DNA from 2 places in the Variovorax sp. GW821-FHT09D05 genome. Region 1 is predicted to be linked to the other one. Evidence: riboswitches for the same ligand, from Rfam matches in the RefSeq annotation. Region 1 holds a riboswitch; the other holds the start of a gene.
What was found. Region 1 has a riboswitch for thiamine pyrophosphate ahead of thiC (phosphomethylpyrimidine synthase ThiC). Riboswitches for the same ligand answer to the same signal wherever they lie in the genome.
Positions count from the first base shown of each region.

Region 2: another riboswitch for thiamine pyrophosphate. It lies ahead of AC07O3_RS02545 (purine-cytosine permease family protein); the one in region 1 lies ahead of thiC (phosphomethylpyrimidine synthase ThiC).

Region 1 covers NZ_JBWKOZ010000008.1:412,873-419,373, forward strand. Annotated here, with positions in the region: gene AC07O3_RS23480 (HAD family hydrolase) at 1-54, opposite strand, end outside; gene thiC (phosphomethylpyrimidine synthase ThiC) at 118-2,001, opposite strand; TPP riboswitch at 2,092-2,197, opposite strand; gene AC07O3_RS23490 (YchJ family protein) at 2,224-2,658, opposite strand; gene AC07O3_RS23495 (sensor histidine kinase) at 2,715-4,502, opposite strand; gene AC07O3_RS23500 (helix-turn-helix transcriptional regulator) at 4,633-5,379, shown strand; gene iaaH (indoleacetamide hydrolase) at 5,372-6,501, opposite strand, start outside.
Region 2 covers NZ_JBWKOZ010000001.1:533,885-540,385, reverse strand. Annotated here, with positions in the region: gene AC07O3_RS02555 (TetR/AcrR family transcriptional regulator) at 1-351, shown strand, start outside; gene AC07O3_RS02550 (adenylate/guanylate cyclase domain-containing protein) at 338-2,230, opposite strand; TPP riboswitch at 2,432-2,532, shown strand; gene AC07O3_RS02545 (purine-cytosine permease family protein) at 2,609-3,946, shown strand; gene thiD (bifunctional hydroxymethylpyrimidine kinase/phosphomethylpyrimidine kinase) at 3,885-4,739, opposite strand; gene AC07O3_RS02535 (FAD-dependent oxidoreductase) at 4,784-5,875, shown strand; gene thiS (sulfur carrier protein ThiS) at 5,872-6,069, shown strand; gene AC07O3_RS02525 (thiazole synthase) at 6,088-6,501, shown strand, end outside.

The DNA of each region.
Region 1 (6,501 bases):
GACGAGCACGCCGTCGCAATCGAAGAGAACGGCGGAAAAAGGAAAGGGGGTCATTGCGGTGCCGGAGTTCGGTGATTGGCCCCATGGTAGCAACGCCCCCTTTTCGCAGGAGGAAGCTCAGGCTATCGGACGGATCGGGATGTACATCTCGCCGCCACCGGCCATGAATTCCTTCGACTTCTCTTCCATGCCCTCGGCCATGGCGGCCGCCTCGGCCACGCCCTTCTTCGCTGCGTATTCGCGCACTTCCTGCGTGATCTTCATCGAGCAGAACTTGGGCCCGCACATCGAACAGAAATGCGCCACCTTGCTCGAATCCTTCGGCAGCGTCTCGTCATGGAATTCGCGGGCGGTGTCGGGGTCGAGGCCCAGGTTGAACTGGTCCTGCCAGCGGAATTCGAAGCGCGCCTTGCTCAGCGCATCGTCGCGCGAGCGAGCCCCAGGGTGCCCCTTGGCCACATCCGCCGCATGCGCGGCGATCTTGTAGGCAATGATCCCCTGCTTCACGTCGTCGCGGTCCGGCAGCCCCAGGTGCTCCTTCGGAGTCACGTAGCAAAGCATCGCGGTGCCGGCCCAGCCGATCATGGCCGCGCCGATGGCACTGGCAATGTGGTCGTAGCCCGGCGCGATGTCGATGGTCAGCGGCCCGAGCGTGTAGAACGGCGCCTCGTGGCAGTGCTTGAGCTGCTCGTCCATGTTCGACTGGATCATGTGCATCGGCACGTGGCCCGGCCCTTCGATCATGGTCTGCACGTCGTGCTTCCATGCGATCTGCGTGAGCTCGCCCAGCGTGCGCAGCTCGGCGAACTGCGCCTCGTCGTTGGCATCGGCGCCTGAGCCGGGACGCAGGCCGTCGCCGAGCGAGAAGCTCACGTCGTAGGCCTTCATGATGTCGCAGATGTCTTCGAAGTGCGTGTAGAGAAAGCTCTCCTTGTGGTGCGCGATGCACCACTTGGCCATGATCGATCCGCCGCGCGACACGATGCCCGTCATGCGGTCGGCCGTGAGGTGAATGAACGGCAGGCGCAGGCCGGCGTGGATGGTGAAGTAGTCGACGCCCTGCTCGGCCTGCTCGATCAGCGTGTCGCGGTAGATCTCCCAGGTCAGGTCTTCGGCCACGCCGCCCACCTTCTCGAGCGCCTGGTAGATGGGCACCGTGCCGATGGGCACCGGCGAGTTGCGCACGATCCAGTCGCGCGTGGTGTGGATGTTCTTGCCGGTCGACAGGTCCATCACGTTGTCGGCGCCCCAGCGAATGGCCCACACCAGCTTCTCGACCTCTTCCTCGATGCTCGAGGTGACGGCCGAGTTGCCGATGTTGGCGTTGATCTTCACCTTGAAGTTGCGGCCGATGGCCATCGGCTCGACTTCGGGGTGGTTGATGTTCGCGGGAATGATCGCGCGGCCGCGGGCCACTTCGTCGCGCACGAACTCGGGCGTGATGATGCGCGGAATGGTCGCGCCCATCGGGTTGCCCATCACGCGCCTGGCGCGCTCTTCGTTGGCAAGGTACTCGGCCATCCACTCGCGCTTGCCGTTCTCGCGCAAGGCCACGTACTCCATTTCGGGCGTGACGATGCCGCGGCGCGCGTAGTGCATCTGCGTGACGTTGGCGCCCGACTTCGCGCGGCGCGGCGTGCGCTGCAGTGCCGAGGCGCCGGCGCGCAGTTCGGCCAGGCGTTGCGCGTCGCGGTCTTCGTTCTTGGCGCCGTCGTCCAGCGCGTGATGCGAGCGGCCTTCGTAACTTTCGGTGTCGTTGCGCTCCAGCACCCAGGCGCCGCGCACGTCGGGCAGGCCGCGGCGCACGTCGATCTCGACCTTCGGGTCTGTGTACGGGCCCGAGGTGTCGTAGAGCGACACGGTCTCGCCGTTGGTGAGTTGCACGTCGCGCACGGGCACGAACAGGTCGGGCCGGCTGCCCGGAATGACGCACTTGTGCGACGCGGGAAAAGGCTCGCGCGTGAGCGAAAGCAGCGTGGTGAACTTGTCGGGGGCATTCATCGGAGGCACTCCTTGTTGAGGAAAGGGTGCTCCGCAATCGCTCGGTGGGCTTCGGGAAGCCCGTCACGGAAGGGGGAGTGACGGACCGAAGTCAGGGAGTGCAGCTCTTCTTACGCCGGTATGACCCGGATCAAGTTCGCGGGTCGGCTGCTTTGCCATCTCAGCACGCCACATGCGTGCACCCCGGAGCGGGGCCGATTGTGCGGGCCTCGGCCCGGTGCGTCAACCCAGGGGTACTTGCAGGTCGCCGTCCAGGTAGTACCAGCGGTCGCCTTCGCGCACGAAGCGGCTGCGCTCGTGCAGGCGCGTGGCGGCACCCGTGGCCGCGCTGCGCTGGCGCGCGACGAACTCGATCTCCGCATGGTCCGCGTCGAGCACCGAGCGCGAGCGGATGTCCAGCCCCAGCCACTTGACGCCCGGCTCGAACTCGATCGAGGCCGGCCGCTTCGACGCGTGCCAGGTGGCGAGCAGGTATTCGCCGCGCTCCAGCACAAAGGCCGAATAGCGCGAACGCATCAGCGATTCGGCGTCGGGCGCGGGCGTGTTCCCGAAATCGTCGAGATAGCGGCCACAGCACAGGGCGTAGCCGATGGGCTTGTCGCGGCGGTCTGTACGGCCGCAGGGGCAAGGTCCGGTGGTGGGATCGTTGGCGCTCATGAAGACCGCTATTGGAACACCTTGCGGGCCGGGCGCGGACAGGGCAAGCCCCGAGGCTAGGCAGGCCGGCTTGCGGCAATGGCTTCCTGCAGGGCCTGCGCGCCCGCCGGCTTGTAGATCAGCGCATAGCCCGCGCGCTCGACCTCGGCCCGCGTCGCATGCGCGGTTTCGCCGGTGAGGATGACGACGTTGCGCACCTTGCCGACCGCCTGCAGGGCCTGCGCGGCGGCCAGGCCCGAGAGGCCGCTGCCCAGGCGCAGGTCGCTCAGCATCAGGTCGAACACGCCGCCCTGCTGCAAGGCTTCGCGCGGGTTGGCCGCCAGCACCACCTCGTGGCCCCAGGCGGACAGAAGCGAACGCATGGCCTCGCGCACGGGTTGCTCGTCGTCGAGCACCAGGATGCGAAGGGCGGCAGCTTCTTCCGTTGGCCCGGCCGGCACGGCCAGGTCGTCATCTGCCGGTGGCGCGGCCGTCTTATCGAGCACCAGCGAGAAGGTGCTGCCGCGGCCCGGTGCGGTGCGCACCTGGATGCGCGAACCCATCACCTGCGCCATGCTCGCCACCAGCGACAGGCCCAGCCCGAGCCCGCGGCTGCGGTCGCGTCCGGGGTTGTCGATCTGGAAAAACTCCTCGAACACCTGCGCCTGGTGCCGCGCGTCGATGCCCACGCCGGAATCGCGCACCTCGATGCGCCAGGCGCCCGGCGTCACATGCCTGGCGCAGACCAACACGGTGCCCGAGGGGGTGTACTTGATCGCGTTGTCCACCAGGTTGCCGAGCAGCCGCGCGAGCATGCGCGCGTCCGCCTGCACCGCGGCGCGCGTGGGGCGCACGCGCAGGTGCAGCCCCTTGGCCGCGGCCAGCGCCGCAAAGCGCCCGTGCAGCGCATCGAACAGCGGCTGCAGGCGCATCGGCTCGGGGCGAACGGGCGCCACGCCGCCGTCGAGCTGCGCGATGTCCAGCAGCGCATCGATGGAGCCGCGCAGGGCATCTACGCTGTCGCGCATGAAGCGCAGGTTCTCGGCCGTGGGCGGATTGCGCGTGTCCAGCGCGTCGACGAAGATGGCCAGCGCATGCATGGGCTGGCGCAGGTCGTGGTTGGCGGCCGCAAAGATGCGGGCGCGCTGCGCGGCAAGCTGTGCCACGTGGTCGAGCTGGCGCGACAGCGCTTCGGCCAGGCGCGCGTTCTCGAAGCCGTTCTCGATGGAGCCGACGATCAACCGGTTTTGCTTGCGCGCATAGTGCAGGGCCGCCACGAGCTGCGACACCGCAAGGCACCCCATGATGACCGTCACGCTGCCCGGCTCCAGCACCAGCCGCAGCGCCAGGCTCAGGAACACCGGGACGCCGAAGCACAGGGCGGCCAGCCACCACTGGGCAAGCGCGGCAATGATCACGCTGGTCGTGCCGCTCACGAAGAAGTACATGAGCAGGATGTGGGCAAGGTCGCCATGCGGGAAGAACAGCCACGGCGCCAACGCCCACACCAGCCCCGGGAACAGCATGCGCAACTCCAGCCGCCGGCGCGTGCGCGCGGCAGTGGCTGCATCGATGGCGGCCGGATCCAGCCGGTGCAGATGGCGGTGCATGTTCCATTGCATCGCGTGCACCAGCACGGCCCACACGAGCGTGCCGCGATTGCCGGTGAGAACGAGGAACAGCATCCAGAACACCGCGGCCGTGACGGCGGCTGACAGCGGCGTGTCCCGCGTGTCGATCACATAGGCGCGCGCCAGGCTCTGGTCCACCAGCGGATTGGCGTTGGGCGCCTCGATCCAATAGTCACGGAACCGCTTCAGCAGCGGCCTGGATGCGTGTTCGGTGATGGGAGTTGTCGATGGCATGGCCGGGCTGCCGTCGATTCTGCGCGATATGCATGACCGCGCGGCGCATGCATTCGCGGGCATCCACCCTTGGCGCGGCGCTTGCTAAACGTTAGCGTTACAACGGCTCCCTCGAGAAAGTCGGCGATGTATGTACCTCACAGGCTCTGAACAGCACGCACTGCGCGGCGTTTTCACGCTGCTGGCGGAAGACCGCGGCGAGCAGGAGATCCGCGAGCGCCTGGGCTGGGCGCTGCTCGACCTGCTGCATGCGGACCAGTTCGCCTCGTTCGTGTGGGACGCCGCCAGCGGCAGCTTCGGCGCGCGCGTGGCGCTACACATGGACCCCGCGAATCTCGACAGCTATGCGCAGTGGCACCAGCACCACGACCCGATCACATTCGTGCTGCAGTCGCGGCGCCGCGCCACACGCGTGACCGAAGTGATGCCGCAGCGCGAGCTGATGCGCACCGCATTCTTCAACGACTTTCTCGCGCGCGACGGGCTGCACTGGGGCATGAACCTGCATGCCTTCGAGGGCGAACGCGCACTGGGAGACCTGCGCATCTGGCGCCGCAAGGGGCGCAGCGATTTCGGCGATCACGAGAAGGCGTTGCTCGACCTGATCGAGCCGGCGTTCGCGGGCGCCCTGCAACGGGCGCAGCGCGCGACTGCTCCGGCGTCCGGGGCGCGCGAAGCCGCGTGGGCCTTGCTGAGCGTGCGCGAGCAGGAAGTGGCCCGCTGCGTGCGCGAAGGGCTCACCGACAAGGAGATCGCGCGGCGCCTCGCGGTGGGCGTGCCCACCGTGCGCACCTACCTGCGGCGCATCTTCGACAAGCTGGGCATCGAGCGCCGCTCGGCGCTCGCAGGCTGGGCCATGCCGCTCGCGCTCACTTAGGCGCCGGCAGCCGGCCGAGCACCTGCTCCACCGCCATGCCCACGGCCAGCAGCTTGCGGTCGCTGCCGGCAGGGCCGTCCAGCTCCAGGCCCACGGGCAGGCCGCTGGTTGCGCCGAGGCCCGATGGCAACTGCACGCCCGGTATGCCGGCGTTGCTGCCCGGGTCGGTGTTCTGGATCAGCGAGCCGAAGTTCTCGGGGCTGCTGGCTTCGGCCCCCGCGGCCAGTGCCACGCGCGGCACCGTCGGGAACACCAGTGCGTCGAGCCTGTTCTTCGCGAAGGTGTCGCGGTAGAGCTTCTGCAGAGCGGGGCGCGCGACGCGCATCGCGTTCTCGTAGACCGGCTTCGCATCGACCACGCCACTGGCTGCGGGCAGCTTGCGCGGGATGACGAAGGTCTCGAAGGTGCCCTTGACGTCGGGGCTGGCGATGCCGGCCGTGAGCTGTGCAATGTCGATACCCGTGCGGTACTTCGCGAGGTAGGTCACCATGTCGTCGTGCGCCTCGTAGAGCGCCAGCGGAAAGCCGACCGCGCCGTTGAGCTCCATCAGCTTCGGCATCTCCACATCGACCAGCGTGACGCCGGCCGCGCGCAGCTTCGCAAACGCGGCATCGGTGGCGGCGCGCGTGTCGGCGTCGAGATTGGCCTGCATGGCCGGCACCACGCCAAGGCGCAGGCGCTTCAAGTCGGCAGGCTTGAGCGGCTTGCCGCCGGCAATGACGCCGTCGAGCAGCGCCACGTCGGCCATCGATTGCGCCATCGGCCCCGCCGTGTCGCGCGTGTGCGAGATCGGCGCAATGCCCTGCTGCGGATAGCGCCCCACTGTCGGACGCAACGATGCACAGCCGTTGAACGCACACGGAATGCGCACCGACCCGCCCGTGTCGGTGCCCAGCGCAGCAGGCGCCATGCGCGCACCCAGCGCGGTGCCGTTGCCCGACGACGAGCCGCCCGCGATGCGCGTCGCGTCGTAGGCATTGCGCACGCCCACCTCGGAGCCGGTCTGGAACGCGGGGTTGTAGCCGGTGACGCCGAAGGCCAGTTCGTGCATGTTCGTCTTGCCGAGCACCACCGCGCCGGCCGCGCGCAGCCTGGCCACCACCGGGGCGTCGGCGGAGGGCA
Region 2 (6,501 bases), on a different contig from region 1:
GTCGAGGGCGTGCTGGCGGCGCTGACCGAGGCTGGCTTCGAGGGCGAGCCGCTGCTGGAGGCCTACAACTGCGTGATCGCCGCAATGCTGGGCTTCCTGACGATGGAGTTCTCGCCCCTGCCCGTGGACAACACCCAGGCCTGGGCCGAGGAGCTGCGCGAGCGCGTGCACACGATTCGCCCACTCGACCACCCGGTGCTCACGCGCAACCTGGCGCAACTGGCCAACAAAGCCTTCATCCTGCGCTGGGACAACGGCACCACCGTGCCGCTCGACAGCAGCTTCGAGCGACACATCCAGATCACCATCGACGGGCTGGAGGCGTTCGCGCGCAGGGTCAGGGCTGCGTAGGCCCCAGCAGTTCGTAGAGCACCATGCGCGTCTGCCGGCCGCGCAACTCAGCCATCTCCTCGATGCGGCGCGTGGCGAGCCGCTCACCCAGCCCCTCGAAGGTCGTCTGCGAGATCAGCGTGCGCGTGCCCAGTTCCTTGTTGGCGCCCTCGATGCGGCTTGCCGCATTGATCGCGTCGCCGATGGCGGTGTAAGACAGCCGGTTGCTCGACCCGAGCACGCCCGCGATCACGTGGCCGGTGTGGATGCCTACGCGCGTGCGGAACTCGTGCAGGCCTTCGCCCCGCCATTTGCCGTTGAGCACGTCCATTTCGGCATGCAGTTCGAGCGCCGCGACGCAGGCCCGGTATTCCGCATCTTCCAGGTCGGACGGCGCGCCCCACAACACCATGATGCCGTCGCCCATGAACTTGTCGACCACGCCGCCATGCCGCGCAAAGATACCGGCCGCCAGGTTGAAGTACTCGGTCAGCTGCCTCACGAGTACGTCGGCTTCCATCGATTCGGAGATGGTGGTGAAGCCCTCCACGTCGGTGAACATCGCGGTGATGCGGCGCGGCGAGCCGCTGGGCGCGAGCGCGTGGCCCTCGGCGACGAGCTGGCGGATGATGTCCACCGGCACGAACTTGCGAAAGGCCTGCAGGCTGCGCGCCGATTCGTCCAGCGCCTGATTCAGATGCTGGATCTCCAGAACCCGGCTCGACTCGAGCGGCAGGTTGTCGAGTTCCAGTCGCCCGATGCGGCGCGCGACCAGCGCGAGGTTTTCGATCGGCTGGGTCACGAGCTTCGACAGCCGCAGCGAGATGAACAGCGCGATGCCGAGAAAACTCAGCGTCAGCAGCAGCGCCCAGAGCACCGAACGATGCAGGCCCCCGAGCAGCAGGTCTTCGGGCTCCCAGCTGACGAGTTGCCACCGGGTGTGCGGGATGTGCGAGGTCTGCACGAGGTATTTGCGCCCTTCATGCTCGATGGAAAAAGCCATGTCGTCGGCGCCACCCGCCTTGCCCGCGGCAAGCATGTGCGCATGCAAGGCGCCTAGCACACCGGTGTCTGGCGACTCCAGTTCGCGCACCGGGTCGGGGTGGTCGCTGCGCGCAATCACGTGATGGTCGGCGCTCAGCAAGGCGCTCTCGCCGGTCCCCAGCGCGCCGAAGATGCGCACGAGCTTCGACAGATGCCCCAGCGACACGTTGCCGTCGATCACGAGCCGGCGTGTGTGCCCCTCGTCGTCGACACGTGCGCTGGGCAATGAATGGCCGATTGCAAGCTCCTGTGAGTCGCTCATCAGGAAAGGCTGGGTCCACACGGGTCCATGCGCCTTCATGGCCTCCCGGTACCAGGTGCGCTTCTCGGGGTCGAAGTCGCTGCGATAGGCCGTGATGGCCGTCGTAGCAAAGCGCTGCTTCGCGTCGCCGCCCTCGGCGTCGGGCGAGCGCTTGTACTGCCAGGTTTCGGTGCTGAAGTCGGGGCCGCGCAACACCTGCCGGATGGCCGGGGTCGGGTAGCGCACAGCCATCAAGACGTGGCCGTCGTCGGTGGCCACGTTGATGCTGTCGAGCTCGGGGGTCTGCTCGAGCATGGTCCAGAGCATCTCGGCGGTCTGTTCGCCATCCTCGCCGGTGGCGTGCACGCTGGGAGAGTCGGCAATCGATCGGATGACTCCCTCGGTCTTGGCGAGGAAGGCGAGCACGTTGTCCTCGACCCGGTCATGGTTGATCTTGTGCGAGGCCGTGCCCACCCTGGACACCAGCTTCTCAGCGGCCCAGTAGCCGAATGCCACCAGCAGCAGCGACTGCAACAGCGCGACGGCGCAGATGATGGTGCCTACGTCGACCCTGAAGCGCCGTAGGCCGGTGCCAGCGAAATCCCTATCTGCCATGCAAGTCCTTCTTCATTTCTTGTTCCTGCTCGCTTATCGGCGCGCGCTCCCGTTTCTTTGATTGGCAGTTCTTCTTTGGACGCCGATTCTCTCGTGGCCTGTGCACGCTCTGCGGGTTTTCCCTGCCTCGCAAAGGCACGCATGCTGTTGCGGCTTCCCCGCAGGGGATAAACTCCGGCCCGCGCCGTGGGTTCCTCGCGGCGTACTTGCTAGGGGTGTTGGGCGGCTTGCCGTCCGGCTGAGAAAGTCCCTTTGAACCTGATTGAGGTAATCCTCGCGCAGGGAAGCTGGTCCGGTGGCCTCTCACGTTCTCTCGCGTGATGGCCGCGCCACTGGGGCCCCGCCCACCTGCCAAACCTTTTGCACTGGAGCAAATGGATGGCAAACGACAACAACGACGCGATCGTCTCGAACGAGGCGCTGACGCCGCTGCCCGCGTCCCAGCGCGTGTTCGGCTGGCACGACCATGCTTCGCTCTGGTTCAGCCTCGGCGTGGGCCTGCTGGTGATGCAGATCGGCGCCTACCTGGTGCCGGCCGTGGGCACGCGCGATGCGGTCATTGCCATCGTGCTCGGCTCCTGCGTCGGCGCCGGCCTGCTGGCCTGGACCGCGCGACTTGGCTGCGAGAGCGGCCTGGCGAGCGCCGGCCTGATGCACGCCACCTACGGCAGTGCCTTCGCGCGGCTGCCGGTGCTGCTCAACATCGTGCAGCTGGTGGGCTGGACCACCTTCGAGCTGGTCATCATGCGGGAAGGCACGCAGGCCATCGGCCAATCGGTGGTCGGCCCCTCGCTGGGCACCGCCTGGGGCGGCGTGCTGACCACGCTGCTGTGGGGCGCGGTGCTGCTGGCGCTGCTCGCGGGCTCGATGGTCAAGCTGGTGAGGCGCTTCGTGAGCCGCTTCGGCTTGCCGCTGGTGGTGCTGTCGCTGCTCTGGCTCACATGGCAATTCGCGACGCGGCTTCAGGCCAAGGGCCTGGACGCCTTTTGGGCGCGCCCGGGCGACGGCACGATGGGCATGTTCAGCGCGCTCGACCTCGTGATTGCGATGCCGGTGTCTTGGCTGCCGCTGGTGGCCGACTACGCGCGACATGGCAAACGTAATGCCGGAGGGCTGGGCAGCGCGTTCAGCGGCACCTGGATCGGCTATGCGCTGGCGAACATCTGGTGCTACGCATTGGGCGTGATGGTGGTGAGCGTGGCCGAGCCCGGCGTGAGCCTCGTCACCGCGCTGCTGCTGGCGCAAGGCGGACTGGTGGCGCTGGGCCTGATCCTGATCGACGAGCTCGACAACGCGTACGGCGATGTCTATTCGGGCTCGGTCTCCACGCACAGCCTGCTGCCGCGATGGAGCGTGAAGCGCTGGGGTCTGCTGCTGGCCGCGCTGTCCATCGCATTGGCGCTGGTGCTGCCGATGCACACGCTGGAGCCCTTCCTGCTGCTTCTGAGCTCGGTGTTCGTGCCGCTGTACGGCGTGATCATCGGGCGGCTGGGCAGCGGCCAGTCGGTATCACTGGCCGGTACGCGCCAGATCGACTTCGGCGCGGCGCTGATCTGGATCGCGGGCATCGCGGCGTATCACGCGCTGGCCAAGTGGGCGCCGCAGTTCGGCTCTGCCCTGCCGACGCTGGCGGCGACCTTCGTGCTGGCCTGGCTCAGCCGGCCGAAGCTGACAACGGCAGGCGGTGCGTCGGCACTGGCGCAAAGCCGTGGTTGAGGGGGCCATGACCCGCGCCGATCTTCACATCCGCACCGGCAGCCATCGCGCCGAGGATGTAGGTGCGCGCCCGTTCGACCGCCTCGGGCAGCGCCGCACCCAACGCAAGGTGCGCGGCAATGGCGGACGACAGCGTGCATCCCGTGCCGTGCAGGTTGCGGCTGGCAATGCGCCGGGAAGCCAGGCGCCTGCGCTCACCGCCGGATTGCAGCAGCACGTCGACCACCTCATCGCCCGGCAGATGGCCGCCCTTGAGCAGCACGGCCTTCGCGCCGAGCGCGAGCAACTCGCTTGCCGCGTCATCGAGCGCATCGACGCCATCGATGGCATGGCCGATCAGCAAGGCCGCCTCGTCGAGATTGGGCGTGACGACCACGGCGCGCGGGAACAGTTCGCGCACCAGCACTTGCACCGTCTCGGCGGCGATCAGGCGGTCGCCGCTGGTGGCGACCATCACGGGGTCGAGCACCACGTTCTTCAACTGGTAGCGGTCGATGGCCCAGGCCACCACCTCGACCACCTCGGGCGCATGCAGCATGCCGAGCTTGACGGCATCGACGCCGATGTCTTCCACCACGGCCTGGATCTGCGCCTTGAGGAAATCGGGCGGCACACCGTGGATGCCCGATACGCCGAGCGTGTTCTGCGCAGTGAGCGCGGTGATGGCCGTCATGCCGTAGCAGCCGAGGGCCGCGAAAGTCTTGAGATCGGCCTGGATGCCGGCGCCGCCGCCGCTGTCGGAGCCGGCGATGGAAAGCACGCGTGCGTAGCGCTGGGTGGGTCCTTGGGTCATGCCGAAAATTATCGGCGGTATCGGCAATGCGAAGGAGCACGGCTGTGAGCCTTCCTTTTCAATCGGCCGCCATCCTCGGCGCGGGCCTCATGGGCCGCCTGCTGGCGGTGACGCTCGCGCAGGCTGGCTGCAAGGTCGATCTGTTCGAAGCCGGCAGTCCCGATGCCGAAGGCGCTGCCGCGCGCGTGGCAGCGGCAATGCTTGCGCCGCTTGCCGAATCGGCCGTGGCGCCGGTGTCGGTCGTGCGCATGGGGCAGCACGCGCTCTCGCGCTGGCCCGAACTGCTGGCCCTGCTGGCGCAGCCCGTTTTTTTCCAGCGCGAAGGCACGCTGGTGCTCTGGCACCGGCAGGACAGCGCCGAAGCCGCGCGGCTTGCACGCGTGCTCGCCCGCACCGGCGCGCAGGTGCCCGAACTCGCGCCAATGCAGACGCTCGACGGCCCGGCCATCACAGCGCTGGAGCCTTCGCTGGGCCAGCGCTTCGCGCAGGGCCTGTTCCTGCCGGGCGAAGGCCAGCTCGACAACCGTGCGCTGCTGGCCTCACTGCTCGCGACGCTGCAGGCCAGCCCTCGTGTCACGCTGCACTGGCAATCACCACGCGCACCGTCTGATTTTTCACCCGGCACGACAGGCCAGCCCGACTGGGTGCTCGACTGCCGTGGCCTCGGCGCCAAGCCCCAGTGGAGCGCACTGCGCGGCGTGCGCGGCGAAGTAATCCGCGCGCATGCGCCCGAAGTGAGCCTGCAGCGCCCCACCCGCCTCGTGCACCCGCGCTACCCGCTCTACATCGCGCCCAAGCCCGGCAACCTGTTCGTGATCGGCGCGACCGAGATCGAGTCCGACGACATGTCGCCCGCCAGCGTGCGCTCAACGCTCGAACTGCTGAGCGCCGCCTATGCCGTGCACAGCGGCTTCGCCGAAGCGCGCGTCGTCGAGATCGCCACGCAGTGCCGCCCCACGCTGCCCGACAACCTGCCCGCCATCCGCCAGCCGCAGCCGCGCGTGCTGCAGATCAACGGCCTGTACCGCCACGGTTTCATGATCGCGCCCGCGCTGCTCGACGCCGCGATGGAGCTGCTCGCGCACGGCCACTCGGCCCTCGCAAGGAGCTTCGGCATGGAGACCTTCGACACATGAACATCCTGATCAACGACAAGCCTTTCGTGCTGCCCGACCACGCCACGCTCACCGATGCGCTGGCCGCACTGAACGCCACGCCGCCTTTCGCGGTGGCCGTGAACCGCGAGTTCGTGCCGCGTTCGGCGTATGCCGCGCGCGCACTGCAGTCCGACGACCGCATCGAAGTGATCCGCCCCGTGACGGGCGGTTGAATGATGGAGACAAAGAACATGACGACCACGAACGACCCACTGGTGCTCTACGGCGAAACCTTCCAGAGCCGCCTGCTGCTCGGCACTGCGCGCTACCCCTCGCCCGACTTGCTCGAAGCCGCCGTGAAGCGCGCAAGGCCAGCGATGTTGACCGCATCGCTGCGCCGCCAGACTGCCAGCCAGGGCTCGGGCAACAGCGACCTTGGCAACGGCTTCTGGGAGTTGCTGCGCAAGCTCGACGTGCCGGTGCTGCCCAACACCGCCGGCTGCCACAGCGTGCAGGAAGTGATCGCCACCGCGCAGATGGCGCGCGAGCTGTTCGACACGCCGTGGATCAAGCTCGAGCTGATCGGCGACGACTACACGCTGCAGCCCGACACGCTGAACCTCGTCGATGCGGCCTCGCAGCTGATCCGCGACGGCTTCAAGGTG